2 regions of the Rhizorhabdus dicambivorans genome follow, and region 1 is predicted to be linked to the other one. Evidence: predicted binding sites of a transcription regulator. Region 1 holds the regulator's gene; the other holds the start of a gene.

Region 1 (15,206 bases):
CCGCAGGCTCGCCAGCACCGATCGCGCCGCCGCCAGCCCGGTGTCGAGCGCGCCGTGCGCGGTGGAGAAGTCGGCCGTCGAACAGGCTTCGCCCGCGAAGAAGATGCGATCGTCGACCGGTTCGGCCAGCACCGCGCGCCGATCCGCCATGCCGGGCAGGGCATGGCTGTAGCCGCCCTCGATCCAGCGGGTCCTGCCCCAGGCCGATCCGCCGAGCAGATGGAGGTGGGCGCGGATATCGTTGCCGAGCAGCGCCGCGAGCTCGTCGATCGCGAAGGCCGCCGCGTCGGCGGGCCCCAGCCGTTCGAGTTCGCAGGCCGCCTTGCCGCCGAAAAAGCCCTCGACCAGGGGATAGCCCATCGGTCGGAGCTGGTAGCTGCCCGTCCTGACGCTGTGCGGATTGCCGAGCAGATGGCCGTCGCGGGGCAGCATGTCGGGCTGGCCGAGCGCCAGGAAGATCTTCTCGGCATGGCCCAGCGGCAGCGCGGCGGCGGCCTCCTGCTTGGCGGGAAGCGGCGGGTCGAAGGCGAGCGCGCCCGAGGCGAGCACCGGCGTCGGCACGGTGACGATCGCGCGATGCGCGCGGATTGTCCCCTGGTCGGTGTCGAGCGCCAGCATCGCCGCGCCATGGTCGATCCGCGTCACCGGCAGTTCGAAGCGCGCCTCGACCGAGGCGGGCATCGCGGCCGCGATCAGCGATCCATAGCCTTCGCGCACCCGCCAGTTGAGCTCGCTCGCGGCATCGTCATAGGCAAGATAGTCGGCCGCCGAGACCCGGTCGAAACCCGCGCCGTTGATATAGCCCGACAGCGCCTCGATATAGGCGTTCCACCGGCCATCGGGCAGCAAGGCATCGCCCGCGCGATCCGAAGCCGGCGGGTCGGCGCGCAGCCGCGCGGTGAAATCCTCGAAAGCCAGCATAGCTTCATGCTGATCGGCGGCGGAGAAGCCGAGATTGCGATACTGATCGCGCCAGCCCGGATCGCCCTGATCGATGGTGAAGCCCAGTTGCCGGCCGATCGCCACCCAGCGATTGCGCTCGGCCGAATGGAGATAGCCGCAGCCCATATCGACCGCGATCCGGCCGAGGCGCAGGCTGCAGGCGCGGCCGCCGATCCGGTCCTGCGCGTCGACCAGCAGCAGCCTGAGGCCATGGCCCGCCAGCGACCGCGCGGCACCGATGCCCGCCGCCCCGGCGCCGATGATCACCACGTCGAACTCGTCGCTCATGACGGCAACAACGCATGAACGCGATTTTGTTCACGGCATGCGCGCGGACAGCGATGCTTTGCGTATGCCGCAAACCCCGCTACAGGCTGCCGCCATGATCCTCGTCATCGACAATTATGACAGCTTCACGTGGAACCTGGTCCATTATCTGATGGAGCTGGGGGCCGAGGTGGAGGTGGTCCGCAACGACGCGATCGGCGCGGGCCAGGCGATATCGAGCGGGGCGGAGGCCTTCCTGATCTCGCCCGGACCCTGCTCGCCGAATGAGGCCGGTATTTCGCTGGAGCTGGTGGGCGCCTGCGCGGCGGCGAAGAAACCGCTGCTCGGGGTCTGCCTGGGCCATCAGTCGATCGGCCAGTATTTCGGCGGCCAGGTGGTTCGCGCGCCGCAGCTGATGCACGGCAAGACGAGCCCGATCCTGCATGACAATAGCGGCCTGTACGAAGGCCTGCCCTCGCCCTTCACCGCGACCCGCTATCATTCGCTGATCGTGCCCGAGGAAGGGATGCCGGCCGAGCTGCTGATCAACGCGCGCACCCCCGACGGGCAGGTGATGGGCGTCCGCCACGCGACCCTGCCGATCCACGGCGTCCAGTTCCATCCCGAAAGCATCGCCACCGAGCATGGCCATGCGATGCTCGCCAATTTCATGCGGGCGGCGGGGATGAAGGTGAAGGAGCGCGCCTGACTTGGCGACGCTGCCCGACCCGCTTTTCCCGCTCGACCAGGCGACCGCCTATGAGCTGTTCTCGGCGATCCTCGACGGTGCCCATGACGAGGACAGCCTGGTCGCCTTCCTGACCGGCATGGCCGAGCGCGACGAGACCAGCGACGAGATAGCGGGCGCCGCCCAGGCGATGCGCGAGCGGATGATCCGGGTGCGATGCCCCTGGGGCGCGATCGACGTATGCGGCACGGGCGGCGACGGCGCCCACAGCCTGAACGTCTCCACCGCCGTCGCGATCGTCGTGGCCGGGGCGGGCGTGCCCGTCGCCAAGCATGGCAACCGCGCCGCATCGTCCAAGGCCGGCGCCGCCGACACGCTGGAGGCGCTGGGGCTCGACCTCGACCGCGCCTCGGACCGGGCCGAGGCGAGCCTGAACGAGATCGGCCTGTGCTTCCTGTTCGCGCAGAAGCACCATCCGGCGCTGAAACCGCTCGGCCCCGTCCGCAAGCGGATCGGGCGGCGGACGATCTTCAACCTGCTTGGGCCGATCTGCAACCCGGCCGGGGTGCGCCGCCAGCTGATCGGCGTGGCCCGCCCCGATTTCCTGCCCACCTTCGCCGGCGCGCTGGACCGGATCGGCTGCGAGGCGGCAATGATGGTCGCGGGCGACGAGCCGCTCGACGAACTGTCGATCAGCGGCCCCAGCAGCATCTTCCGCCTCGGCTCGATCGGCTTCGGCCCGGAGCGCTTCACCCCCGAGCAGGCGGGGCTGCCGCGCCACCCGCTCGACGCCATTCGCGGCGGCGACCCGGCTTATAACGCCGCCGCGCTCACCCGGCTGCTGGACGGGGAGGCGGGTGCCTATCGCGATGCCGTCCTGCTCAACGCCGCCGCCGCGCTGATCGTCGCCGGCAAGGCCGCCGACTGGGGCCAGGGCGTGGCGATCGCCGCCGGGGCGATCGACAGCGGCGCGGCCAGGGCCCTGCTCGCGCGCTGGATCGCCTTCTGAAGCCCGCCCGCCACGCCTGAGGCATGGCCAAGGGAACCTCGGCCCTCCCGCAGTGTTCACATCCATTACGCTTTCGAAAAGGTGATGGCGGAATCAATGCCGGGTAGAATCTCTTCGGGAAACGACGGTCTCGACATCATTCTCAGAGGCGGCCTGCCTGCCAGGCGCCTCTATCTGCTGGAAGGCTCCCCGGGATCCGGCAAGACGACCTTCGCGCTGCAATTCCTGCTGGAAGGGGTGCGCCAGGGCGAGAGCTGCCTCTACATAACCCTGTCGGAGACCAGCGAGGAGCTGCAGGCGGTCGCCGCGTCGCACGGCTGGGAGCTGGACGGCATCGAACTGTTCGAATTCGCGTCCGCCGAAGCCGTGCTCGGCGGGGATCGCGACCAGTCGGTCCTCTACAGCTGGGAAGTGGAACTGGGCGAGACCGTCCGGCTGATCGAGGAACAGGTCGAGAGGATCAATCCGCGCCGGGTGGTGTTCGACAGCCTTTCGGAGATGCGGCTGCTGGCACAGGACCCGCTGCGCTACCGCCGCCAGGTGCTGGCGCTCAAGCAGTTCTTCGCGGGCCGCGACACCACCGTCATCCTGATCGACGACCTGACCGGGGGCGACCGCGATACCCATCTCCACAGCCTGTGTCACGGTGTCTTCACCGTCGAGCGGCTGACGCTCGATTTCGGCGCCGCACGGCGGCGGATGCAGGTGCAGAAGCTGCGCGGCGTCGATTTCATCGCCGGCTATCACGACCTCAACATCCGCAAGGGCGGGATCGACATCTTTCCGAGGCTGATCGCGTCCGACCACGGCGAGCCGGCCGGGGGCGGGGCCGCCTCCAGCGGGACCGCGTCCAGCGGGATTGCCGAACTGGACGCGCTGTTCGGCGGCGGGCCGATGCGGGGCACCAGCACGCTGCTGACCGGGCCGGCCGGCAGCGGCAAGACGTCGATCGCGATGCAGTTCGTGATCGCGGGCTGCGCGCGCGGCGAACCGGCCACCATCTATCAGTTCGACGAGCGGGTCGGCACGCTGCTGGCACGAATCGGCGCTCTGGAGAGCCAGGTCCAGCGCTATATAGACGATGGCTGCCTGGTGATCCGGCAGGTGAACCCCGCCGAACTGTCGCCTGGCGAATTCGCTGCGATGGTGCGTTCCGAAGTCGAGCAGCGCGGCGCGCGGACGATCGTGATCGACAGCCTCAACGGCTATCTGGCCGCGATGCCGCAGGAGCAGCAGCTGATCCTGCAGATGCACGAGCTGCTATCCTATCTGAACCATCACGGCGTCTGCACCTTCCTGATCAATCCGCAGCATGGGCTGGTCGGCTCGATGGCGACCAGCCTCAACATCTCCTATGTCGCGGACGCGGTGGTGCTGATCCGCTTCTTCGAGGCCGAAGGGCGCATCCGCAAGGCGATATCGATCCTGAAGAACCGGGGCGGCGAGCATGAGGATGCGATCCGCGAGCTGCGCATCGACGCGCAGGGCATCCGCATCGGCGAGCCGCTGCGCGATTTCCGGGGCGTGCTGACCGGCACCCCTGAATATCGCGGCACGACCAACCCGCTGATGGAAGGCCGCGGTGCCGCATAGGACAGCGAAATTCGGCCATAGGGTGCTGGTTGCGGCACCTTATGGCCGCGACGCGGAAAGCGTGGCCGGCCTGCTGCGGCGCGAGGGCCATGACGTCGCGATCTCGAAGGACCTGGCCTCGATCGCGGACCGGCTCGACGACCATCTCGGCGCGGTGATCCTGACAGAGGAGGCGCTGGGCGCGGACCGGCGCCGGCTGCGGGCCGCGCTCGACGCACAACCCGCCTGGTCCGACGTGCCGTTCATCGTGCTGGCCGCGCGGCGCATGGGGCCGCTGCCGCCAAGCCAGGCCGCGGTGCTGCGCATTTCGGACGTGGTCGACAATTTCACCGTGTTCGAACGGCCGCTGAGTTCGATATCGCTGCTGAGCGCCGTCCGCTCCGCGCTGCGTTCGCGCCAGAAGCAGTTCGAGATGCGCGATCATCTTGCCGAGATCGGCGCCCGCAACGCCGCGCTGGCGCGCAGCGAAGAGGAACTGCGCGCCGCCCGCGACATATTGGCGCGCAACCATGACCAGCTGGAGGCGATGGTCGCCAGGCGCACCGAGGAACTGCGCCGCGCCCAGGAGCACCTCCATCAAAGCCAGAAGATGGAGGCGGTGGGGCAGCTGACCGGTGGCATCGCGCACGACTTCAACAATATGCTGACCGGCATCATCGGCGCGATGGACATCATGCGGCGCCGGATCGCCACCGGCCGGTTCGAGGGGATCGAGCGCTATATGGACGCCGCGACCACCTCGGCGAACCGCGCGGCTGGGCTCACCCAGCGCCTGCTCGCCTTCTCCCGCCGGCAGTCGCTCGATTCCCGGCCGGTGGACGTCAACGCGCTGATCGGCACGCTCGGCGATCTGCTTGTGCGGACGATCGGCGAACAGGTGGCGCTGGAGACGCGCCTGGATCCCACCATCCCGGCCGGCATCGCCGATGCCAACCAGCTGGAAAGCGCCATCCTGAACCTGGCGATCAACGCGCGCGACGCCATGCCCGAGGGCGGGACGCTGTCGGTCGCGACCAGCTGCGTCGGGATCGACCCCGCCATCGCGGCGGGCATGGCCGACGCCAAGCCGGGCCGCTATGTCGTCGTTACGGTCCGCGACACCGGCGTCGGCATGCCCCCCGAACTGCTCGACAAGGTGTTCGAGCCCTTCTTCACCACCAAGCCGCTGGGCCAGGGAACCGGGCTCGGCCTGTCGATGGTCTATGGCTTCGCGCAGCAGAATGGCGGGCATGTCACCATCGACAGCACGCCGGGCAAGGGCACGGCGGTGAGCATCTACCTGCCCGCCACCGAACGCGCCGGGATCGATGCGGGACAGGAGATGCCCCGCGCGCCGCAGGGGGCCGGCCAGCAGGTGCTGGTCGTCGAGGACGATCCCTCGGTCCGCCTGCTGATCCGCGACGTGCTCGAGGAGGTCGGCTATGCCGCGATCGAGGCGCGCGACGGCCAGGAAGCCGTGCCGATCCTCGAATCGGACATTGCGATCGACCTGATGATCTCCGATGTCGGCCTGCCGGGCATGAACGGCCGCCAGCTCGCGGACACCGCGCGGCTGCACCGGCCCGACCTGCCGATCCTGTTCGTCACCGGCTATGCCGAGAATGCCGCGATCCGATCCGGCTTCCTTGGCGCGAACATGGGGATGATCACCAAGCCATTCTCGCTCGACGACCTTGGCCGCAAGATCGACGAGATATTGGCACCGGATCGCATAGCAGCCGGCTAGCCGATCCCCATCAGGCCACAAGATACGAGAAACAAAGAAAAATCTTGCCACTCGGAAGCGGGCGATGGTCCGCGAAACCGACCGGCCCACCACGCAAATGCGAATCGTTCGCAGAATTTATTTGCGAATCGTTTTCATTATCGATAGCTGCCGGCCCCGTCACGACAGGGAAAGGTTTCAGCATGACGATGGAGATGAAGGGGGCGAGCTTCCTCGCGCTGGCATGTGTGGGCTTCATTGCCACCGCGCCGGCCGCGGCGCAAACCGCCGACAAGCCCGAAGGCGAGAAGAAGCTGGGCGGCATGACGGTGACGGCGACCGCGATCGAGGAAGAGATCAAGGTCGAGCGCGTCGAGAGCCCCAAGGCCACCCGCGCCCTGATCGACACCCCGCAGACCATCACCGTGATCGGCGACCAGGTGCTCCGCAAGCAGAACCTGCTGACGCTGCGCGACGCGCTCCAGACCATTCCCGGCATCACCTTCGGTGCGGGCGAAGGCGGCGGCGGCTATGGCGACAGCATCAACCTGCGCGGCTATTCGGCCAATAACGACATCACCCAGGACGGCGTGCGCGACAGCGCGCAGTACAGCCGCAGCGAAACCTTCAACCTGCAGCAGATCGAGGTCTATAACGGCGCGAACAGCGTCTTCAACGGATCGGGATCGGTCGGCGGCACGATCAACCTCGTGACCAAGACGCCGCAGGCCGACGACCTGACCATCGTCCAGGGCGGCATCGGCACCGCCGATTATTATCGCGGCACGATCGACAGCAACCTGCGCGTGAGCGACCTGATCGCCGTCCGCCTGAACGCCGTCGCCCACAAGAACCGCGTGCCGGGCCGCGACGTGGAGCGCAACAAGCGCTGGGGCATCGCGCCGTCGGTGACGATCGGCATCGACAGCCCGACCAGCCTGACCCTGCAATATCTGCACCAGGACGACAGCAACGTTCCCGTCTATGGCGTCCCCTATTTCCGCAATGCTGTGAACAGCGGGCCGCTTCCGGGCTACGACCCCAAGGACCGCAACTATTACGGCATCGAGAATCTCGACGACCAGGACATCGTGGTCGACCAGCTGACGATGCGCTTCGCCCATGAGTTCAGCGACAAGGTGTCGGTCCGCAACCTGACCCGCTGGCAGCGCGTGGAGCAGGATTCGTCGACCAGCGCGCCGCAGGGCGTCTATTGCCTCGCCAACGGCTTCCAGCCGCTGCCCGCGACCAACATCGCCTCCACGCCGCTGGCCTGCCCGGCCGCCCAGAACACGCCGGGCACCTATTATCCCAGCGGCCCGCGCGGCAATATCCGCAACCAGGAAAACCAGCTGCTCTACAACCAGACCGACCTGCGCGCCGTGTTCGATACCGCCGGGCTGGAGCATACGCTGGTCGTCGGCGTCTCGCTGACCAAGGAGGATTATGAGCTGGTGAGCGGCAATGTGCTGCGCACCGCGGCCGGCGCGACCGTGGCCCAGCCGCCGATCAGCCTGGCGGCGCCCAACACCATCTATACCGGCGCGGTGAACTTCATCCAGGCGGGCCGATCGCAGGGCAGCAGCAGCAACGTCGCCGGCTATCTGTTCGACACGGTGAAGATCACCCCGCAGCTCGAGTTCAACGCGGGCCTCCGCTACGAGCAGGCCAAGGCGACCTTCCGCGCCGACACCTTCTCGACTGTCGTGGGCCCGACCCTGGGCGCCTATACGCGCGGGCTGGACCAGCGCAGCAACGAGAAGCTCTTCTCCTATCGCGTCGGCCTGAACTTCAAGCCGATCGAGACGGTCAGCCTCTACGCGGCCTATGGCAATTCGCGCACCCCGACCTCGGCGACGGTACGGCTGGGCTGCGGCACGCTGATCACGGCGCCGGCCGGATCGCTGGATCCCTGCGACGTCAGCCCGGAAAAGGCGGTGAATTATGAAATCGGCGCCAAGGCCGACCTGTTCGACCGCCGCCTGCAGCTGACCGCCGCGCTGTTCCGCAACGAACGGACCAACTATCGCGTCGCCACCAACGATCCGATCGTCACCACCCTGCAGGTGACCGACGGCCGCTCACGGGTGGACGGGCTCGCGCTGGGCGCCAGCGGCAACATCACCGAAGCCTGGGCGATCTTCGCCAACTACACCTATCTGAAGAGCAAGGTGCTGCAGAGCGTCTCGAACTTCTGCCTCGCCAACCCCGGCCCGCGAGTGGATGCCGGAGTGACGGTCAACCCCTGCGCCAACTCCGCCGCCATTCCGGACCCGCAGGCCGGACAGCGGCTGACCAACACGCCGCGCCATGCGGGAAGCCTGTTCACGACCTATCAGTTCCCCTTCGGACTGCAGCTAGGTTATGGACTGACCTATACGGGCAGCTTCGCGCTCAACAACAGCGCCCTGGCTTCGGGGACAACATTGCCGGCGGTGAGCACGCTGACCCCGGTCTTCCGCTCGAAGAGCTGGCTTACCCACCGCGCCTTCCTCTCCTATGAGGTGACCGACGGCGTGACCGCGCAGGTGAACGTCCAGAACGTCACCAACAAGCGCTACTTCACGGGCATCCGCAACAATGGCTGGGCGACGCCCGGCGAGGCCCGCTCGGCGGTGTTCAGCCTCTATTACAGCTTCTGATCGCTAGCCAGCGACCGATGACGGGGCGCTCCGGGCCGCAAGGTCCGGGGCGCTTCGCCATTTTCAGGCCAGCAGCGCGGCGCCGCCGATCCGATCGACCAGCAGTGCGGTATCGGTGAACTGGACGAGCCGGGTGGCGCGATATTGCTCGTCGAAGCTCCACAGATCGAACAGCTCGATCTCGAACGGAGCGCCGCCCGGCGCCGAAGCGGTGATGTGCCAGCGGATCGCGGCCTGGCCTCCCTCCACCACCGCGTCGAGCCGTTCGAAGCTGTGGAAGCGGACCCTGTCGACCAGCGTGGAGACCACGTCCATCGCCGCCGCCGGCCCGGTGGGCAGGGTGGCGGCCATCAGCGGGGATCGCCCGACCAGTTCGAACACCGCGCCCGGCGCCCAGATCGCATCGAGCGCCACCTTGTCGCCGCTGGCGCGCCGCGCATAGGCGTCGTCCACGGCCGCGAGTATCGAAACCCGATCCAGCATGTGCCCTCCAGCTGTGGGTAAGCCACACCCTTAGGATTTGCGCGGCCGGGCGGCAATATGCGAAGCGCTCAATCCCGCGGATAAGGGCGGGTGATCGCCTCCAGCAGATGCTCGTCCGGATCGGTGAAATAGACGCCGCGCCCGCCGCCAAAATGGTTGATCCGGCCCGGCTGGCTGCGCGCCGGATCGGCCCAGTGGTCGAGGCCTCTTTCCCGGAGGCGCCCGAGGATCGCGTCGAAGCTCTCCTCGTCGACCAGGAAGGCATAATGCTGGGGCGCGACCGGCCCCTCCTTCTCCATGAAATCGATCGACACGCCGTTGTCCAAGTCGACCACCAGGAAATGATGGAAGGGCACGGGAGCGGGCCGGCCCAGCATCCCGGCGAGGAAATCCGCCGAAGCCCGCTTGTCGCGGCACCAGATGATGCTGTGGTTGAGTTCGACCGTCATCGACTTCGCTCCACGACGATTGCCGTTCCGGGACCGCGATCCTAATCTGCCGCACCATGACCGGCCCGGATGCACCCTATCACGCGCACATCTATTTCACAGCGTCCGAACGTCCCGCCGCCGAAGCGCTGCGCGACGCCTTTTCGCGACGAGCGGACATAGTGTTCGTCGGCGCGATGACCGAAGGCCCCGCCGGGCCGCACCCGATCCCGCAATATGAAGTGCATTTCAGGGTGCGTTCGCTGCCCGACATCGTCCCGCTGATCGAGGCGGCGGGGCTGCGCGCTCTGGTCCATCCGCTGACGCTCGACGATCTCGCCGATCACACCAGCCTGGGGCAATGGCATGGCGAGCCGCTCGACCTCGACCTTACCGTGCTCGATCCGCCCGGCATCAACCGGGGGCTGGCCCGCTTCGGGCGCAGCGATTTCTAGCCCGCCCAACTGGACCCGCCGCCCGCCCCCCGCTATGCCGCGCGGCGATGAGCAACAAGCTGACCGAGATCTGCGACACCAAGCGCGAGCATGTCGCCCGGGCGAAGGCCGCGACGAGCTTCGCCGAGCTGAGCGCGCGCGCCAGGGCGGCCGATGCGCCGCGCGGCTTCCGCGCCGCGCTCGACGCCAGGGCGGCGGCGGGCGGCTATGGCCTGATCGCCGAGATCAAGAAGGCGTCGCCGTCCAAGGGGCTGATCCGCTCCGATTTCGATCCGCCCGCCCACGCCCGCGCCTATGAGGCGGCGGGCGCCGCCTGCCTGTCGGTGCTGACCGACGTCCCCTATTTCCAGGGTCATGACGATTATCTGGTGCAGGCGCGCGCCGCCTGCGCACTGCCGGCGCTGCGCAAGGACTTCATGGTCGATCCCTGGCAGGTGACCGAGGCGCGCGCGCTGGGCGCCGACGCGATCCTGATCATCGTCGCCGCGCTGGACGATGGCGAAATGGCCGAGATCGAGGCCGCCGCCATCGAGCATGGCATGGACGTGCTGGTCGAGGTCCACGACGCGGCCGAACTGGAGCGCGCGATCAGGCTGAAATCGCGGCTGATCGGGGTGAACAACCGCGACCTGCGGGACTTTTCGATCGATCTCAACCGCACCTATGAGCTGGTCGGCAACGCGCCCGCCGGCTGCACCTTCGTCGCCGAGAGCGGGCTCGGTTCCAAGGCCGATCTCGACGCGATGGCCGAACATGGCGTCCGCTGCTTCCTGGTCGGCGAGAGCCTGATGCGCCAGGACGATGTGGCGGCCGCCACGCGCAGGCTGCTGACCGGGGCATGAGCGACAAGCTCACCCATATCGACGAGGATGGCGCGGCCCGCATGGTCGACGTCTCCGCCAAGGCCGAGACGAAGCGCGTCGCCGTCGCCGAGGGCCGCATCCTGATCGCGGCACAGGCGCTGGAGGCGATCCGCGCCGGTTCGGTGAAGAAGGGCGACGTGCTCGCGGTCGCGCGGGTCGCGGGGATCATGGCGGCGAAGAAGACCGCCGACCTGATCCCGCTCTGCCACCCGCTGCCGATCTCGGGCGTCACCCTCGACCTCGCGATCGAGGCCGACGGCATCCGCGCCACCGCGTCGGTGACGACCACCTATACCACCGGCATCGAGATGGAGGCGCTGACCGCCGTCTCGGTGGCGCTGCTGGCCGTCTATGACATGGCCAAGGCGCTCGACAAAGCCATGCGGATCGAAGGGGTCCGGCTGCTGTCCAAGACCGGCGGCAAGTCGGGCGACTGGAAGGCGGAATAGGCCGATGGCGCTGATCCCGACGGCCGAGGCGCAGGCGCGGATGTTCGCGCTGAAGGAGGCGCTGCCCGTCGAGACCGTGCCGCTGCTCGACGCCCGTGGCCGCTATGCCGCCGGGGACATCCTGTCGAAGCGCACCCAGCCCGCGCTCGATCTGTCGGCGATGGACGGCTATGCGATCCGCTTCGCCGAACGCCCCGGCCCGTGGACCGTCGCGGGCGAAAGCGCGGCGGGCGGCGGCCTCGGCCGCGCGCTGGCGCCCGGCGAGGCGGCGCGCATCTTCACCGGCGCCCCGGTTCCCGAAGGGGCCGACAGCATCCTGATCCAGGAGGAGGCGGGCCGCGACGGCGACAGCCTGACCATGACCGGCGAGGGGCCGCCCCGGATCGGCGCGCATATCCGCCGCAAGGGCAGCGACTTCGCCGAGGGCGACATACTGATCCCGGCCGGTGCCCCGATCGGCGCGGCGGCGATCGCGCTGGCGGCGAGCGGCGGCCATGGCGCGCTTCCCGTGCGGCGGCGCCCGCGCGTCGCGATCCTCTCGACTGGCAACGAACTGGTGCCGGCGGGCGAACCCACGACCGGCGCGCTGCTCCCCGCCTCGAACGGGCCGATGCTCGCGGCGCTGCTGGCGGGCACCCCGGCGCAGGTCACCGACCATGGCATCATCCGCGACGATCTCGGCCTGATCAGTGCCGCCTTCGCCGATCTGGCGGGCGGCGCCGACATCATCGTCACCACCGGTGGCGCCTCGGTCGGCGACCATGACCTCGTCCTCCCCGCGCTGGAGCAGGCGGGCGCGACGATCGACTTCTGGAAGGTGCGGATGAAGCCGGGCAAGCCGGTGATGATCGGCACGCTGGGCGGGGCAATCGTGCTTGGCCTGCCCGGCAATCCGGTCTCGGCCTTCGTCACCGCGACATTGTTCCTGAAGCCGCTGATCGCGCATCTGCTGGGCAGCGCCCGGCCGGTTCCGCCCCCCGCCGCCGCCCGGCTGGGCGAAGCGCTGCCCGCGACCGGCGGCCGGGCCGAATATCTGCGCGGCAAATGGTCGCGGGGGCTGGCCGTCCCCACCGCCAGCCAGGACAGCGCCGGCCTCGCCGCGCTGGTCGAGGCGGAGCTGCTGATCGTCCGGGAATCGGACTCGCCGGCGCTGGAAGCGGGCGCCGATGTGGAGATCATTCCGCTCGCTTGACAGATTCCCTACAGTTGCCTAAATGTTCCTCGTCCGTTCCCGACAAGGACCTTTGGTATGCTGACCCGCAAGCAACATGATCTGCTCATCTTCATTCATGACCGGCTGGCCGCGACCGGCGTGTCGCCCTCGTTCGAGGAGATGAAGGAGGCGCTCGACCTCAAGTCCAAGTCCGGCGTCCACCGGCTGATCAGCGCGCTCGAGGAGCGCAACTTCATCCGCCGCCTGCCCAACCGCGCCCGCGCGCTGGAGGTGCTGCGGATGCCGGAGACGGTGGCAGGCAAGGCCGCCGCGCCCGCGACCAAGGCGAAGGCCCCCGCCTCCGCCCCGGTGCCGCAGGCCGCGAACGAGAATGTGCTGGAGATTCCGCTGCACGGCCGCATCGCCGCCGGTCTGCCGATCGAGGCGCTGGAGGGGCAGAGCAGCCTGTCGGTTCCCGCCGCGCTGCTTGGCCCGGGCGAGCATTATGCGCTCGAGGTGTCGGGGGACTCGATGGTCGAGGCCGGCATCCTCGACGGCGACTATGCGCTGATCCGCCGCGCCCAGACCGCGCGCGACGGCGAGATCGTCGTCGCGCTGATCGCCGATCATGAGGCGACGCTCAAATATTTCCGCAAGGAAGGCGCGATGGTGCGGCTCGACCCGGCCAACCGCTCCTATGATCCGCAGCGCTACAAGCCCGATCAGGTCCAGATCCAGGGCAAGCTGGCAGGGCTGCTGCGGCGCTACTGAGCGCCGCAAGCCCACCACGGGCGGCGTCCCGGCGGAGGCCGGGGCCGCAACAGGCGCTTGCGGGTAGCTGACCGAGAAGCTCTTACGGCCCTGGCCTCCGCCGGGGCGACCGCTTTTCTGGCCGTCTAGCGGAACACCGACCAGGGGTGCTGCCCGACATGGGCCGCCACGCTGTCGATCCGTCCCCGGTCGAGATCGACCGAAAGCCCGCCGGTCCGCGCCAGCAGCGGCCGGTCGATCTTCAGCCAGCGCGGGTTGCAGCCGCGCGGCAGGCGGCGTTCGCTGATCGCGATGTCGGCAGCAGCGCAGGCCCGCGTCATGCGGCGCCAGTCGACCAGATAGGGGCTGCGCGTCGCGAGGATGCGCCAGCGCCGCCCGCCCCGGTTGATTTCCGCCAGGCACAGATCGGCCGAACAGCGCGCCTGCATCAGCGCATCGAACGGCAGCGGTTCCGCATCGACCCCGGCCGCCTCGCTCAGAACCCCGCGCATATAATCGCCGGTCCGTTCGCGCAGCAGCGCCACCCGGCCATCGCCGAGCGCCAGCGCGACATGGCGGCCGTCCCCCGTCACCAGCAGATCGGGCGCGGGCGAAGCCAGCGCCCAGAGCGCGCCCACCGCAAGCGGCGCCAGCCCCCAGCGCCGCAGCTTCGTGCGCCACAGCGCCAGCCACAGCCCGCCGGCCACCATCAGCGCGAAGGCCCCCCAGGCCATGGTCGGCAGCATCGCCACCGATCCCGGCGCGTCGGCGACGCGGTGCGCGATCCACAGCAGCAGGGCGAGCGCATGGGAGGCGAGCCACCAGGCCGGCCCGCCAAGCCCCGCCACATCGAGCAGCAGCGCCAGCGCCTCCAGCGGCATGATGACGAAGGTGGTGAGCGGGATCGCGACGATATTGGCGGCGGCGCCGTACAGCCCTGACTTGTGGAAATGGAACAGCGCGATCGGGGCCAGCGCGGCCTCGATCAGCAGGCCCGAGAGCAGCATCACCGCGATCGCCCGGCCCCAGCGCGCCGCCAGCCGCTCCTCGCGCCGCGCGGCGAAGGCGGCGACCCTGGGATGATCGAGCAGCGCGACCAGCGCGGTGACAGCGGCGAAGCTGAGCTGGAAGCTCGGCCCCGCCAGCGCCTCGGGCCAGAGCAACAGCACAACGAGCGCGCCGGTCGCGACGAGCCGCAGGGTGATCGCTTCCCGCCCCATCGCGATCCCGGCCAGCACCAGCAGCGCGGCGACGCAGGATCGGATCGTCGGCACCTGCGCGCCCGACAAGAGGGTGTAGGCGATACCGGCGACCGCCCCCGCGCCGGCCGCGATCAGCAGCAGCGGCGCGCGTAGCGCCAGCGCCGGGCTCAGCGCCAGCAATCTGAGCGTCAGCAGCAGCACCCCGCCGACCACCGCGGAGACGTGCAGCCCCGATACCGAGAGCAGATGGGCGAGACCGGCGCGGCGGAGCGCCTCGGCATCCTCCTCGGCGATCGCGCCCTGGTCGCCGGTCGCCAGGCTGGCGGCGATCCCGCCCGCGCTGGCACCGGCCACCCGCGCCTCGATGTGCTGCGACAGGCGGGCGCGGGCGTCGGCGAGCCAGAGCAGGAAACCGCCCGCCTCGCCCGCCGCGATGCGCGGCCGGTCGAGCGCCTTGCCGGTGGCGCCGATGCCGGCGAACCAGGCGGCGCGCGCATAATCATAGGCGCCCGGCACCGCCGGCGGCGCGGGCGGCAGCAGGCGGGCGCGCACCACGATCCGGCTGCCGCCGACGACC
Region 2 (15,206 bases), 700 kb from region 1:
CCAAAATCGGTCTCAAACTTGCTGGTAAGGGACGTAAAATTCTGGGTGACCGCCAGTTGATCCCTGGAAAGTTCGGTGATCGCGTCGCCGGATTGCGGCCGAACCTGGCGAGGCTGGCCGCCGAGAACGACGGTATCGACGCATCTGGCGGCGAATATGTCCTTCCGCGCGCAGACCGCCCTCGAGGCGTCCCTCCATACGCCCAGGCCAATGTTGGGCGTCGATTCCGAATCATTTTCGGAATGGGTGACCTGCAGCCGCAGCTTCGATGCATCGCCGAGATCAAAATCGGTCGTGCTCCGGATGCTCCACACCTCCTTTGCCGCCAGCTTCTTGGGCGCGCCAGGGAAAGTGCCACGATTGGTGAAATGGCCGTCATGCTGCTCGAACTGACCGGCAAGGCGTGTCCGCACATTCTCGCCGAGCGGTCCGCTGACCGCGGCGTTGAGGGCTATCCAATTGTCCGAGCCATACAGAACACTGGCCTTGCCGGTGAAATCGGAGGTCGGCGCCGCCGAAACAAAATGGACGAGGCCGCCCGTCGTGTTGCGGCCAAACAACGTCCCCTGCGGGCCGCGCAGCACTTCGATCCGTTCCACGTCGAACATCTGCCCGGTAAGGCTGCTTTCATCGCCGAGATAGATCTCGTCGACATAGACGGCGACCGAACTCTCATTGAGACGCCCGTTGGAACCCTCTCCGCGGACGCCGCGAATGCTCAAGTCGGGGGTGGTGTTGCTGCCGCGGTTGAAGGTGATGTTGAAGTTCGGCGTCTGTTGCGCAATCGAGGTGAAGGTCGACAAATTGAGGTTTTCAACCTTCTCAGCGCTCACCACGCTGACCGAGATCGGCACGTCGATAATCGCCTGCTCGCGCCGCTGGGCGGTCACGATGATTTCACCAGGGTCTTCAGCGAAGGCGGCGCCGCCCGCGAGAATGGACGGAACAACAATCGCCGTCCGCATCAGCATCGCAGCCAATGCTCTTCGGGATCCTTTGCTCTTCAAGTGAGCGTCTGAGAAATTCACGATCATATCCCTCTCCCTCTTAATGTTTTCTTGATGTTTTGTTTTAAGTTCGCACCCTACCATTGGCATGGCCATATGACGATATCCGGCGTTTAAATTACATATGTGAAACGCAAGACGTTTCTCTCGCACAACTTGACGCACGTCTGGCTCTTCGGCCGGGTGCTAGCTGGAGAAATTTCAATGACGTTCACATCAATCGTCAGGTGGTCCGAATATTTATATTCCGTAGATATCAACTCTGGCCTACCGGCTTCATTCAATATGCGTTGCCGTTGAAGTCTGCCCCGGCCAGATAGAAGGCATCCCATTTGTGCCCGTTGGACAACTTCCGATGATCAACCGCGATGCCATCCTTGGCGTTTGGAAAATCAAGATGAGCGTTTCGGCGAACATATTGCCGCCCATGGCGACGAGGATCACGGCCTTGGAGACATCGATGCGCTTTTCATAATCGCGCGCGAGCCTGCGCCATCGGATCGTCCGAGCGCTTGATGACCTCGATGGTGAAGTCGAGGAAGGTCGCCTTGTCCATCAGCTTGAGCCGAAATTCACCTCTCGCGGCCGGCCGCCGCAGCGCCCCGGCCTATTCCACGAAGCGTGGCGGCTTTATGCTCCTTCCCGTCCCACGATGACCACGGCGCTAACATTCTGGTTGGGCATGCCACCCAGATTATGGGACAAGCCGTAGACAGGCTCGTCCGGTCGCTGACGCTCCCCCGCGCGGCCGAGGATCTGAAGATAATTCTCGTAGATCATACGCAGACCCGATGCACCGATCGGATGGCCGAAACATTTCAGCCCTCCGTCGATCTGGCAAGGGATCTTGCCGTCCGCATCGAAAATGCCGTCGAGCACGTCCTTCACCGCGCCACCATTCTCGCTGACGCCCAGATCCTCCATCGTAACAAGCTCGGTCACGGAAAAGCAGTCATGCACTTCCATCAGGCTCAGCTGCTCGCGCGGATTGGTGATCCCGGCTTCCTGATAGGCGGCTTTCGCTGCCACGCGAGTGGTATGAAAATAGCTTCCGTCCCAGCCCGATCCCTGCAGTTCCCACCCGTTGGACGTGGAGACTGCCAGCGCCTTGACTGTCACTAGCTCTCTCTTGCCAAGCGCTCTTGCGATTTCCGGTGTCGTGACGATCGCGCAGGCTGCGCCATCGGACACGCCGCAGCAGTCAAACAATCCAAGCGGCTCAGCGATATACGGCGCGTTTATGACCTGATCCATCGTTACCCGCTTGCGCAGATGCGCCTTCGGATTCTTCGCGCCATTATCATGGCTTTTGACGGAGACATGCGCGATTGCCCGCTTGAACAGATCCTTCTCGATCCCATATTTTGCCCGGTAGGCTGAAGCTAGCTGGGCGAAATGGCCAGGTGCCGATCCCACCACCCCCATCATGTCCCAGTTGGTGCCGCGGGTGCGCACAGGCAGGCCGCCATAGCCTGTGTCCTTCAGCTTCTCGACGCCGAAGGCGAGTGCGATATCCACGGCCCCGGACGCAACCGCATAGACCGCACCCCGAAAAGCTTCCGAGCCTGAGGCGCAATAGTTCTCAACCTTGGTGACAGGGATGTTCGGCAGGCGCAACGCCATGGCGAGCGGAATGCCCGAAGGCCCGATATTCACCGTATCGAACGCCACGCCAAGCCAGGCCGCGCCGATCTCCGACACGTCGATGTTCGCATCGGCAAGCGCCTCTTCAAATGCTTCGACCGCCAGATCGTCGGCACCCGCTGACCAGCGCTCGCCAAATTTGGCGCAGCCCATTCCGAGAATGGCGACCTTGTCTCTTATCCCGCTTGCCATCGCTCTGCTCTTTTCTACTATGCTCTGTTCGACAACCGCCGCTCGGGGGCGGCTTTCCAGAAATATTGGGAGAACCCCCTCCGGTCATCGATCGCCTTGATGCGGAACACCATCCGCAGCTGCGTCCCGATATCCAGCCCTTCCTCTCCGACGTCGACGATCTCCGCCAGCATGCGGCCGCCGCCTTCGAACTCGATATTGCCGTAATAAGCGGGCGGCGACGGCGAGAACATGAGGTAGTCTGACGTGAAGGTGACGATCTTTGCTGGCAGTTCCGCAAGCGGATAGTCTTCCTGAGTGTGGATGGCCCGCGCCTCACGCGAGATGCTGACAGGCGACTTCGGGAACTGGACGGCGCCGGTCTGCGTGCATTTGCCGCCGACCAGGCCGAGCACCGATTTCCGTTCTCGATATTGGGCGGTGAGGATCGGTTTTTGGTCCAGCTCGGCGCGCATGCCCTTATCGAGGTCGATCAGCCCCGAAAAGGCTAGATATTTGACATAATTATCGACTGGCGCTCGATCTTCCAGATATCCCCCGATGCCTCTGGCTTTCGCCGCGCCCACGATCGCTGCGGTCGTCTCCAGGAGGATTACGTCGCATCCTCCGCCAAAGCCGACCACCATGATGAGTTGACCCGGCGTTGCGCGTTCCAGGACATGGGACAGCAATATCAGCGGTTGGGCCGCACCGGCGTCCCCCAAGACACCCCCCAGCGTGTCGGCAACGGCTTCCGGCCTGATGCCGCTACCTTGCGCGACATATTCGCTGATCTTCGGCATGGAAGATCCAAGGACGAAATGGTCGATCTTCCTGGCGTCGACGCCTAGCTTCTGAAGGGCTGCGATGATCGTAGAAACGACAATCTTTCCGTAGCCTTCTTCCCGCACCCAGCGGGCTTCCCAATTATAATCGAACGTTTCGCCTTCCTTGCGGAAATGGTCGACGAGATCGATGCTGACGGAATGTGTTCCGATCAGCTTCGCACAGCCGTCTCCCTTCGACACCACCACCGACGCCGCTCCGTGCCCGGAATTATACTCCCCCTCTGAGCCGGGCTTGGCCACGTTACGCTCCGCGGCGACGCACAGCGTATCGCCGGCCCCGCCCGCCACCGCATGAAACGTATCGATCAGGGCGGAGGTCGCCGACCGCTTGCTCCCCGAAACGTCGAGTGCCGCGGTCGCGTCCGAAAGGAAGAGCGCCTCCTTCACGATGGTCGAGTTCTGCCGGTCGGCGAAGGGGTGCGAGGTGGAGGCCAGCACGACACGCGCAATGGCAGCACGATCGCGGCCTGCGAGGCAATCGCGCGCGGCCTCCACGGCCATGGTGATCGCGTCTTCATCCCAGGAACAAAAGGAGCGCTCTCCCTTCGCAAAGCCCTTGAGGCCGGGCGCAAACCAGCCAGTCGCCGCATAGGCAGCGTTTCGCTGCAGCCGCTGCCGAGGAACATATCCTCCAAACGCGTGGATACCTACCACCACAATCTCCCGAAATGGTCTGGCGTCGAAAAGTCACCGCCTCGACCGATCTCCCGATCGCTCAGCGGCGTGGTCGCACTTGCCGGGCTAGTCCATTTTCGCGGTTCGCTCGAGTTCCTTCATCGTCACCCGCGGATATTTGAGGACGGAGCGCATGAAGCGCGACAGAGCCCGATCCGACGGCAACAGCAGGAGCTCATCCAATCGCATATTGTTCAATACCGGGAGATCTTCGTTCATGATCTGCGCGTGCATGGCAGCCTGCCGATCCAAAAATTCTTCAGCACCTTCTTCGTTCGTTGTAATGACGGTCATGAAGAACTTGGTGCCATGGCGAGCGGAGGGTACGCTTGCGCCAATATACCATTTGAGCCGTCCGCCTTGCTCACCCTTGTTCCGCAGGGAATTCACGCCATACACATAGATTTCCATGCGTAGGCCGCCGGTGCCCTTGTCGCCCAAATCGGCATCCCACGACATACGACTTCGGTAGGGGTCGATTTCTTCAACCTCCGAATGGACAATGTTTATACCGTGAAGAGAGCGCAAGTGCGCAATGTCGTACACGTTGGTGGTGAACATCCACGGCTCACAGTTCAGCTTGTCGTTAAGCTGCACCTCGAAGGACCGGGCGACATGCTTCGTCTCGTCGAAATCCTCGAAGGTCTGAAGCTCATAAAGCGGCGTTTTACCGAAGAACACCCAGATCAGTCCGAACTGCTCGCGCGCCGCGAACTCGAAGAGCTTGGCGCGCTTCGGGATCTCATCACCCGCGGGGATATGTTTGCAATCGCCGCCGTCGCCATAGGACCAATGATGAAAGGGGCAGCGAATATCGTTGCCGACGACCTCGCCACCTACGCTCAGGTCGGCACCCATATGCTTGCAATAGGCGGACATTGCGCGGATCACGCCATCCTCGCCGCGATAGACGACGACCCGCCCGTCCGCAATATCGCGGCCGACGACCTTACCCTTCGGTACGTCCGCCGAAAGGGCAACCGGGTACCAGCACTCGTGGGCGCCGGGGCCCAGATCAAATATCGATCTCCCCCCCGAAGTGCTCTCGGCAGGGTCAGCCGTTGCGCGCGCAGCCATTTAATCCTCCTTCAATCAGGCAGCGCTGGGGAGCGCGTGCCTGCCATCCCGCCAGCCGCCTCCCAATTGCCAGGATGACGTCCGCAGATGTTCTGCGAATCAAGCATGGTCTTTCTACACAGACCCCGCCTTTTCCGTGAGATCGGGCAAGTTTATATTATGAATGTGATGATCTCCCAAACGGGTAGTATTCACGCGGCAGCACGAGATTTTCTCGGAGATTATACTTTTATTTGCCGTGTATCTATTCCTCTTTTAAATGAGATATTTCGTCGATATATTAGAGTAACTTTGCAATAATTTACGATATTACATGAGGGTCTGCGTCATGAAGGATGAATGTCCATCATCGCAGAGTTCGTTTGGAAAATCAGGGATGAACGTTTCGGCGTACGGTTTCGCGGCAACGCGGAAAAATTCCGGTCAAGCATTCCCAGCGAACAGGGCGAGCTCAACTAGCAGTCGCGCTGGTCTGCCGGACCTCTTTGCGCAACAGCTCCAGGAAGCGGTCATGTTCGCTCTCTATCCGGTAGATCGGGGCGCCGATACCGATGGCGAGGGGGGGGTGATCGCCCAGTCCCGCGATTGGCATCGCAATGACGCCGGCGCCCGGTGTCACCGTTCCCTTGGTGAGATAATAGCCGAGCTTTCGACCCTCTCTTACCTTGTCGATGATCTCCTGAGGGGAGAGCGGAGAAGCGTCGGCTGGTCGCTCTGCATTCACCCGGCGTACGATCGCGCCGATCTGCTTGTCAGACTTGGTGGAGAGCAAGGCCTGACCGACCGCAGTCGTACATAGCGGTCTTCGCGCGCCCTGCCTCATGTGAAAGCGGATCGGATTCGTCGCCTGAAGCACCTTCACGTAGACGACGTCCATGCCTTGCTCGGTGCCGAGGACGATCATGTCGCCCGTGGCCGTGCTGAGATGGCGCATCATCTTGGTCGGGTCCTGGGCACGACCGGCTTCGTCGACCAGCCAGGCGCCGATCAGCGCGATGCGGATCGTCGGCCGGAAGCGGCGGGTCTCGGCTTCGAAGCTGAGATAACCAAGCGAGGCGAGTGAGCGCAACAATACAGACGTGCTGGACTGCGGGTAGCCGAGGGCCCGACGGATCTCGTCCGCCGATGCCGCGCCTTGGCGTTCCGCAAAGTACTCCAGCACTTCGAGTACCCGGCGGGCCGATTTAACGGATTGATCCATGGCCACCGCTATAAGCGTGTATGAGTAAGCTCATATCCGCCCTGCACCCCTCATTTCAAATCATGCAGCACGCTTATACAACTCCGAGACAGAACGCACATCCTGCAGATTGCAGAGCATCGAGAAAAGGTCCCTGCGCGTCGCCTCGCCAAGCTGGCTTGCGGTGCATTCGTCAAACTTGGCCGCTAGCCTCGGCTGCCCCGCAGGGTTGGAGGCGTGGCCAAATGCGAAGCGAACCGCGGGGCCGGATTGAACGGTGCCGTCAGCGAACTCGATCTCGACATGGTCTGCGGGCGAGAACAGCGATTGCTGCGGGTCTATTTCGGTGCACTCGACCCGTTCGACACGTGCCATGAGTTCGCGGACGGCGACGCGCTTGACGTAATCGTCGTCAAGCTCACGAAGGCCGACGCTGCCCTCCAAGATAGCGGCGGCGACGGCAAATTCTGCGCTGAACTTTGCTTCTAGCGACGTGCCCGGCGCTCGGTAACGAAGGATCTGCGACTGGGTGTGACCCAGGTGCACGCGAATGGACCGGATCGCATCGATGCGCCCCGCCGTCGCGTCGGCCAGGGCGACTACCGAGTCGATCATCCGATGTGCGGCATAGCAGACCGGATAGAGCTTGATATTGGGGCCTTCGGACAAGATCCGCCATGAGCGGCCGAAGGCAGGCTCAGTCGTGCGATCCACCCTGGCTGCAGGCGAATATGCCGCAAGGAAGCCCAGCGGATGCTCCAGCGCATCGATCGCCGCTGTCATGCCCTGAGCCGCGAGCTGCGCCGCGAGGACTCCGTTCTGAGCGGCGCGGCCGAGCTGGTAGGGCTTGGTCATCGAGCCGAAATTCGCGACGAGTCCTGCCGACATCGAGGCGGAAATGGATAGTGCCGCTGCGGCCTTCTCCTCGTCCAGGCCCAGCAGATTGGCGCAGGCGGCCGCAGCGCCGATGGCACCGAAAATGCCGGTGGGGTGGAAGCCCTTCGCGTGATGCTTGTCCTGCTCCCGAGAAGCCAGCTCACACCAAACCTCGTAGCCGGCAACATAGGCCGTCAGGATATCCTTGCCGGTCGCGGCCGGTTCGCCGAGAGCCAGAATGGCCGGAAGCAGTACCGCGCTCGGGTGGCTGTCGCCAGCTGTGTCGTCATAATCCAGCGCATGCGCAGCCGTCGCGTTCACGAGCGCAGCATAGTCGGCAGAGGTGCGCAATTTCCCCCAGAGTGCCCACGCTTCGTCCGCCCCTCTTGGCGCGTTGCCGGCGACGAGCGAGGTTACCGGCTCGTCGAGACCGAGCAGGATGACCGAGGCGCAATCGGCTATGCCCCTCACGGCGGCATCGGTCGCTCCGGTGGGAAGGTCCTCATATTGAAGGTTCGCAACGAAATGTGCTGCGCTTTTCGTCAACCCGGTCATCGGAACGCCTGCCTATCATCTAGCGGACACTGAAGAACGACCATCCCAGATGCTACATGCCAGCTCGTTCGGCGCGCTGGAGGATGACCTGCACCATGCGCACGGTGCCCACGTCGACCATTTGCCCATCGACGGCGATCGAGCCCAATCCCTCCGCTTCGGCCTTTGCATAGGCGTCCACAATGGCACGCGCTCTGCGGACTGCCTCGGCGTCGGGGGTGAAGACGTCCAGAGCGACATCGATCTGTGCCGGATGCAACGCCCATTTGCCGCCGAAGCCAAGGAGCTGCGCGCGCGTGCACTCCTCGCGGTAGGTTTCGAGGTCCTTGAGGCCGGGAAACGGCCCGTCGATCGCCTCGATACCCGCCGAACGTGCGGCGATGAGAAGCTGCCAGCGGCCATAATGCCAGGGATCGCCCGGATAGCTGCTCTTCCCGTAGAGGATGATGGGATCGATACCCTGCGACGCGGAATAGTCGCCGAAACCGAAGATGAGCGCTTCCAGTCGCGGCGTCGCAAACGCGATCTCATTGACATTGCGCATGCCGTCGACTTCTTCGATCAGCACTTCGAGGCCGATCTTCTTCGTGAGCTTCAGCCGCTTCTCGATCTGCGAGAGAAGCGTATCGACGAACAGCAGATCGGATGCGCACCGCGCCTTGGGGAGCATGATCGTGTCGAGATGCTCGTGCGCCTGTTCGGTGACCTGGATGATATCCTCATAGCACCATTCCGTGCCGAGATCATTGATGCGGACGCATGCCGTCTTCCCGCTCCAGTCGAGGTTCTTCAGCGCGTCGATCGCCTTGGCGCGGGCCGATACCTTCTCGCGCGGCGTTACGGCATCCTCGAGATCAATGAAGACATGATCGGCGTTGGAGGCGGCGGCTTTCGCAAGCATTTTCTCGCTCGATGCCGGGACGGCCAATTGCACGCGGCGGCGACGAATAGGGCGCTGATAAGTCATGGGATTCCTATTTCACAATGTTCCGGTTGAACAGATTGTCGGCCTCGGCGCCCGAATAGCCCGCAAGCTCCAGGACCTCCCGCGTATTCTCGCCGAGAAGAGGAGCCCGGTGGCGCACGCGTCCGGGCGTACGGCTCATCTTGACAGGCACACCGGCGACCTTGACGGAGGTTGCCGAGCCCGGCTGCTCGACATCGACGAGCATTTCCCGGATCTTGAAGTGGGGCTCCTCGAAAATGTCGGCGACATCGTAGATCGGTCCGAACGGGATCACACCGCCGAACAGCGCGGTCAGCTCCGCCTTGGTCTTTGTCTGGGTGAAAGCCTCGATAAGCCCATACACCTCGTCCTGATGATTGAGCCGATCGTTATTCTGTGCGTAGCGCGGATCAGTCGCATGGTGCGGCTGATCCATCAACGTGACGAGCTTTTGCCAGAATTCGTCTGTGGGCGCGCTGATCGTCAGCCAGCCGTCGGACGCCCGAACCACGCCATAAGGGCAAAGCAGGGGATGCCGGTTGCCTTCCGGCCGGGGTATGCGGCCCGTGTAGGTATATTGATTGATGATCCGTTCGCAGGTCGCCAGCACGCAATCGACCATGCTGACGTCAACGAACTGGCCGACCCCCGACCGCCGCGCTTCCATGAGCGCCATGACGATGCCAAAGGAGGCTAACATACCCGGAATGAGATCGCCTACTCCGGGTCCAACCTTGACCGGGGTCTGCGCATCCGGCCCGGTGATGCTCATGATACCGCCCATCGCCTGCCCGACGATGTCGAAAGCGGGCCAATGGACATAGGGGCTTTCCCCGGATCGTTGGTCTCCGAAACCGCGGATGGCCGCATAGACCAGCTTGGGATTGCGCGCGGACAATGTCTCATAGGACATGCCGAAGCGTTCCATGACGCCAGCGCGGTAATTCTCGACCAGGGCATCCGCGCCATCGACCAGTTTGAAGAGGATGTCCCGGCCTTCGGGGCTCTTCAGGTCGAGCGCGATGCTCTTCTTGTTGCGGTTGACGCTTTGGTAGTAGCCGCTGATTTCGCGCAGTTCGTCATCCGCGCGATAGGGGCCGAGCCTGCGCGTCTCGTCACCTTTGAGCGGCTCGATCTTGAGCACCTCGGCGCCGTGATCCGCCAGCAATTGCGTGCAGAACGGCCCGGCCAGAACCTGCGTCAAATCGATGACGCGGACGCCGGTCAGGGCGCCTCGGGGTTCGGAAGCGGACATTATTGGGTTGGCCTCCGCCGCACGAGGACGGTGCGTTCGACCTGGCAGACAAATTCGTCGCGCTGGTTATAGCCATAATGCCGGAAGGTCACGAGCCCGGCATCTGGCCGGTCCGACGGTGCGCAGGCGAGGACTTCGGTCACGCTGTAGAGCGTATCGCCTTCCACTACCGGCGTCCTCAGGCGCAGCTTGTCGAGTGCCACATCCGCCAGCGCATTCTCCGATGTATCCTCGCTCGCCAGGCCCACCACGATCGAAGCCGTGACGCCGCCATAGGTGATGCGGCGTCCGAATTTGGAAGCCGCAGCATCATGCGCGTTGAAGTGGCCCTGAGCTGTGTTCATCGTCAGATGTGCCAGGATCACCGTCTCATTTTCACCGATCGTCTTGCCGCGCGCGTGCCGCATCTTCTGGCCGGGCGTGAAATCCTCGAAATAGTTGTCCGGGCTGGTGAGTTGCTGAGACGTCATTTTGCGGGTTTCCCAAGGAGGTGATCGGAGATCACGCGCAATTGAATTTCGGATGTGCCTTCGAAGATCTTGGTGAGGCGGGCATCGCGCCAGTGCCGCTCGACGGCATAATGCGTGGTGTAGCCCGCGCCGCCATGGATCTGGATCGCTTCCGAGGTGACCCGCTCGGCCATTTCGGTGGCGAACAGCTTGACCATCGACGCTTCCAGATCGCAGCGGACGCCGGTATCGATCTTGCGGCACACCGAATACATGAGCTGCCGTGCGGCCTCGATGTCGGTCGCCATCTGCCCCAGCTTGAAGCGGATCGCCTGGAATTCGCCGATCGGCTTGCCGAACTGGATGCGTTCCTGCGCATATTTCAGCGCATCTTCGAGCGCGCCGCGCGCCAAGCCGATAGCGCGTGCTGCGGTATGCGCACGTGCGACCTCCAGGCCGCTGGTGGCAAGGTAGAAGGCACGGCCGGGTTCGCTCACCATATTCGCATGGGGCACGCGGGTTTTGTCGAACGCCAGTTCCCAGGTCTTCCAACCGAAATAGCCGATCTTGGGGATCGGGGCTCCGGCGCAGTTGTCGGGAAGCGCGCCGCGCGTCTTTTCGACGAGGAATGCCGAAATGCCTTTGTGCGGCTTGGCTTTGTCCACTGGTTCCGTACGCGCGAGTACCAGAATGGCGTCGGCGCCGTCGGCGTTGGTGCACCAATATTTGCTGCCGCTGATCAACCAGTCGTCGCCATCGCGCTCGGCGCGGGTCGAAAGACCGGAAATGTCGGAGCCCGTGCCCGGCTCGGACATCGAAAAGGCGAAGATCATCTCGCCCGTCGCCATTTTTGGGAGATATTTCTGCTTTTGCGCCTCAGTCATCAACTGATAGCCGAGCATCGGCCGAATGATGCTGCTGACGCTCATCCAAGCGCGGGCAAGTTCTTCGGTTACGAGGCAATATTCGAAGCAGCCAAGACCCAATCCGCCATATTGCTGCGGGATCGTGATGCCGAAGAAGCCCAGTTCCGCCAGCTTTGCCCGCAAGGAATCCGGTATGTCGCGACGCTCAGGATCATATTCATTGGCGATCGGCAGGACTTCATTCATCGCGAAGTCGCGCGCGACATCCTGGATCATCTTCTGTTCGTCGGAAAGCGAAAAGCTCATAATTTGGCGTCCCTACGCGGCACGAGATTGCTCCTTGTGAAGACGATCACTCTCTCATCGCGCTGGTTGAATCCTTCGGTCAGCCAGGTGGCGATCCCATAGCTCGCGTCGCTCTTGGACTCCCGCAGAGCCGTCACCGTCGAGCGGGCAGTAAGTGTATCGCCGACATGTGCAGGCTCACCAAAGGACAGGTCGTCTACCCCGAGAAAGGCTCCGCCACGCTCGCTCAAATCCTCGACGGACAGGCCGAAGACTATGGCAAACACCAGCATAGGGCTTATGACGATATCCGCATGACCTTCCGACTTTGCGTACTCTCTGTTAAAATAGAGAGGGTTCAGCTGGAGGGTAGACAGCGAGAACAGAAGATTATCCGACTGTTCGATCGTGCGCCCCCAATGGTGGTTGAAAACGGCGCCCACCTCGAAGTCGTCATATGAGTTTCCCCGAAGTCTTAAGGGAAACTTCTTGAGTTCAGAGACAAGATTTTCCATCCGCGACATGCCTTTGAGAATCGATTATGCTGGCCCTACTATCACGCTTTGCTTCGCTGGATGACGCGCGTGCCGGAAAATCATATGTGTGATTCCGGTGGTGGATTGGGCTATCATGATCCCTACGATGGAAGCAGATACGACGAGCCAGTGCGCCCGCCATTCGCCCCTGCCCTCGACGCCGACCAGCTTATCCAACAACTTGAGGAAATGTCCTTTCCCAGCTTTTATTGTTGGTATTGGATCGACTGTCTACTCTGGCGCCGATTGGACTCGCACACAATGAGCGCAGGTCTTCGAGTCAGCAAGCGCAGCCTTCCGGACATCAGAACGCGCACGAGCGTGACAAACAATGCCGCGTCGCCTGTCGGTGCGGCACAGACTGTGCTTGGGGTGTGGCGGGCGGGCAGACCGAAACCTCTAGCGCAACCGCCGAGGCAATCATGGTCACGAGGCTGTCAATTTCGGTCCATAAGTTCAACCACATGGGTAGTGCCGTCGCGGCTCCGCTGCCGGAGGGCGATATCCGGCCGAGGCCGTTCTCGGCTTCGCCGGAACACCTCTAGCCACTACCTTAGGTCGCAGAGCGCACCTGGAATCATATATATAATTTTAAGCTCTTCGCCTCTCAGCGCCGGCTGGGGGTGGTAGATGGCGAGACATCGGTCGTGTGCGCCGCATCTTCGTGGGATCATCCGAAGTTTGTCGCATGATCATCGAGCGGTCCCTGTAGGATCAGGCGCCCTGGTTGGGAACGGGCCGCGTGCCCCCTCGCCCTCTGACCCTAAGTGGTGACCGACCAAAGAACTGAAGCGGGTCCACAGCTGGAGCCCGCTCCAGCTACCGTGATGCGCCGCTACCGCCTGATCGGCATCACGCATCGCTGAACCGAGGAGGGCGCTTCTCCTTGAAAGCGGCAATCGCTTCCTTGTGATGCGCGGTCGTATGCGCGAGCGATTGCATGGCGGCCGCAAGCTCAAGATGCTGGTCGAGACGCTGATCGCGACCCTGCATCAACAGGCGCTTCGCCATCCGCGTTGCATGCGGCGGATTGGCAGCGATCCGCAAAGCTAGCTGGCGGGCAGCTGACAGCAGCTCTTCATCCGGGACCAATCGGGAGATGAGGCCGCAGCTTAGAGCTTCCTGGGCATGGACGGGATCGCCGGTGAGCGCCATTTCGCTTGCTTTCGAGTAACCGACAATTCGCGGCAGCAGCCAGGCGCCGCCATCCCCGGGGATCAGGCCGAGCTTGACGAAGCTCTCGGCGAAAAAGGCGCTTTCGCCGCCGATGCGGATGTCGCACATGCAGGCCAGGTCGCAGCCGGCGCCGATCGCCGCGCCGTTGACCGCGGCGATGATCGGCAGCTCGAAGGATTCGAAGGCCAAAGGTATGCGCTGGATACCGTAGCGATAGCCATCGGGCGTATCGATCGGATCACCGCCGCCGAGTTCACCCGGCGAACCGATCTTCTGGAGGTTGCCGCCCGAACTGAAGGCCTTCCCGGCCCCGGTAAGGATGACGGCGCGGACCGATCGATCCCGGCCGACGCGCTGCAGCGCCGAAATCAACGCATCGATCATCTCGGTATCGGAGATCGGGTTGCGCATCTGAGGGTTGTTCAGGGTGAGAGTCGCGACGGCGTCTTCGATCTCGACGAGAACCAGGTCGGTCATATATTTCCTTCAGCGAAGGCCAAGGCCGCGGGCGATGATGCCGCGTAATATCTCGCGCGCGCCACCGCGCAACGAGAATGAGGGGGCGTGCAGCATGATGTGGTCGAGCACGGCGCTATAGTCTGCGTCCGCCGACGCGAGCGTGCCAGCGGTAAGGGCTCGCGCGATCTCAGGAATTTCCTGCTCGAACACGGCGCCGAGATCCTTGACGATCACCGCCTGCAGCGACGGGTCCAACCCCTCGTTGAGCTGACCGGCAACCGAGTAGGACATGCGCCGGAGCGTGGCGAGATGGGCTGCAAGCCTGCCGATCACCAGTGCCGCGCGCTCCGAAGGCTCGGGTCCGCAGACGCGGGTGAGTTCCGCGAGAAGGATGAACGAGGACAGGAAGCGCTCGGGACCGCTGCGTTCGTGAGCCAGCTCGCTCATCACCTGGGTCCAGCCATTGCCCTCTGCGCCGAACAGCGCATCCTCGGGCAGAAGCACATCGTTGAACACCACTTCGTTGAAGTGATGCTCACCGCTTGGAATGAGGATCGGGCGGACGTCGATCCCTGGCGTCGACATGTCGATGAGGAACTGGCTCAGCCCGCCATGTCGATCCGTGGTTTCCTTGTCGATCCGCGCCAGCAGAACCATGTAATGCGCGATATGGCCGTTGGTGGTCCATAATTTTGTGCCATTGAGGCGCCAGCCGTCAGCAGTGCGGACCGCCTTGGTCCGCACGGCGGCAAGATCGGACCCGGCATCCGGTTCGCTCATGCCGATCGCGACATAGCATTCGCCGGCAGCGATACCGGGAAGGACCTTCCGCTTCTGCGCCTCGGTTCCGAATTTCAGCAGCGAAGGGCCGACCTGGCGATCGGCAATCCAATGGGCGGCGACCGGTGCGCCGGCGGCGAGCATCTCTTCGACCACGACATAACGTTCCAGGCTGCTGCGCTCGTGGCCGCCATATTGTTTCGGCCAGGTCATGCCGAGCCAACCTCGTTTGCCGACCTTGCGGCTGAATGCCGGGTCCGCGCCAGTCCAGCTCTGCGCACGTTCGACGGGCGGCCGGTCTGCAAGCTCTACGGCAAGGAAATCGCGCACTTCTTCACGCAGCGCATCAGCGGCAGGTCCACGAGGGTGAGGATAGGAAAATAGGTCCATCTCAATCAGATCCTGGTGATTTCGGACCAAA

What was found. The regulator LexA, encoded in region 1, represses DNA repair genes until DNA is damaged. The targets are predictions, from matches to a motif close to GTTCCNCNCTTGTTCT.
Region 2: a site for LexA is predicted at 4,193-4,208, ahead of CMV14_RS20715 (3-oxoacyl-[acyl-carrier-protein] synthase III C-terminal domain-containing protein). Genes of this name have one in related genera too.

What each region holds. Positions count from the first base shown of each region.
Region 1 is NZ_CP023449.1:83,670-98,875, forward strand. It holds gene CMV14_RS00385 (flavin monoamine oxidase family protein) at 1-1,230, opposite strand, end outside; gene CMV14_RS00390 (anthranilate synthase component II) at 1,325-1,918, shown strand; gene trpD (anthranilate phosphoribosyltransferase) at 1,920-2,906, shown strand; gene CMV14_RS00400 (ATPase domain-containing protein) at 3,003-4,499, shown strand; gene CMV14_RS00405 (ATP-binding protein) at 4,489-6,225, shown strand; gene CMV14_RS00410 (TonB-dependent receptor) at 6,408-8,846, shown strand; gene CMV14_RS00415 (nuclear transport factor 2 family protein) at 8,910-9,329, opposite strand; gene CMV14_RS00420 (VOC family protein) at 9,398-9,778, opposite strand; gene CMV14_RS00425 (DOPA 4,5-dioxygenase family protein) at 9,835-10,212, shown strand; gene trpC (indole-3-glycerol phosphate synthase TrpC) at 10,260-11,054, shown strand; gene moaC (cyclic pyranopterin monophosphate synthase MoaC) at 11,051-11,524, shown strand; gene CMV14_RS00440 (molybdopterin molybdotransferase MoeA) at 11,529-12,716, shown strand; gene lexA (transcriptional repressor LexA) at 12,774-13,448, shown strand; gene CMV14_RS00450 (ComEC/Rec2 family competence protein) at 13,574-15,206, opposite strand, start outside.
Region 2 is NZ_CP023449.1:4,411,918-4,427,123, forward strand. It holds gene CMV14_RS20700 (TonB-dependent receptor) at 1-1,034, opposite strand, end outside; partial or broken gene CMV14_RS27235 (IS5/IS1182 family transposase) at 1,405-1,575, opposite strand; gene CMV14_RS20710 (acetyl-CoA acetyltransferase) at 1,638-2,804, opposite strand; gene CMV14_RS20715 (3-oxoacyl-[acyl-carrier-protein] synthase III C-terminal domain-containing protein) at 2,861-4,171, opposite strand; gene CMV14_RS20720 (aromatic ring-hydroxylating oxygenase subunit alpha) at 4,412-5,422, opposite strand; gene CMV14_RS20725 (IclR family transcriptional regulator) at 5,874-6,623, opposite strand; gene CMV14_RS20730 (MmgE/PrpD family protein) at 6,684-8,033, opposite strand; gene CMV14_RS20735 (HpcH/HpaI aldolase/citrate lyase family protein) at 8,086-8,934, opposite strand; gene CMV14_RS20740 (CaiB/BaiF CoA transferase family protein) at 9,008-10,234, opposite strand; gene CMV14_RS20745 (MaoC family dehydratase) at 10,234-10,704, opposite strand; gene CMV14_RS20750 (acyl-CoA dehydrogenase family protein) at 10,701-11,855, opposite strand; gene CMV14_RS20755 (MaoC family dehydratase) at 11,852-12,349, opposite strand; gene CMV14_RS20760 (crotonase/enoyl-CoA hydratase family protein) at 13,223-14,023, opposite strand; gene CMV14_RS20765 (acyl-CoA dehydrogenase family protein) at 14,033-15,175, opposite strand; gene CMV14_RS20770 (acyl-CoA dehydrogenase family protein) at 15,181-15,206, opposite strand, start outside.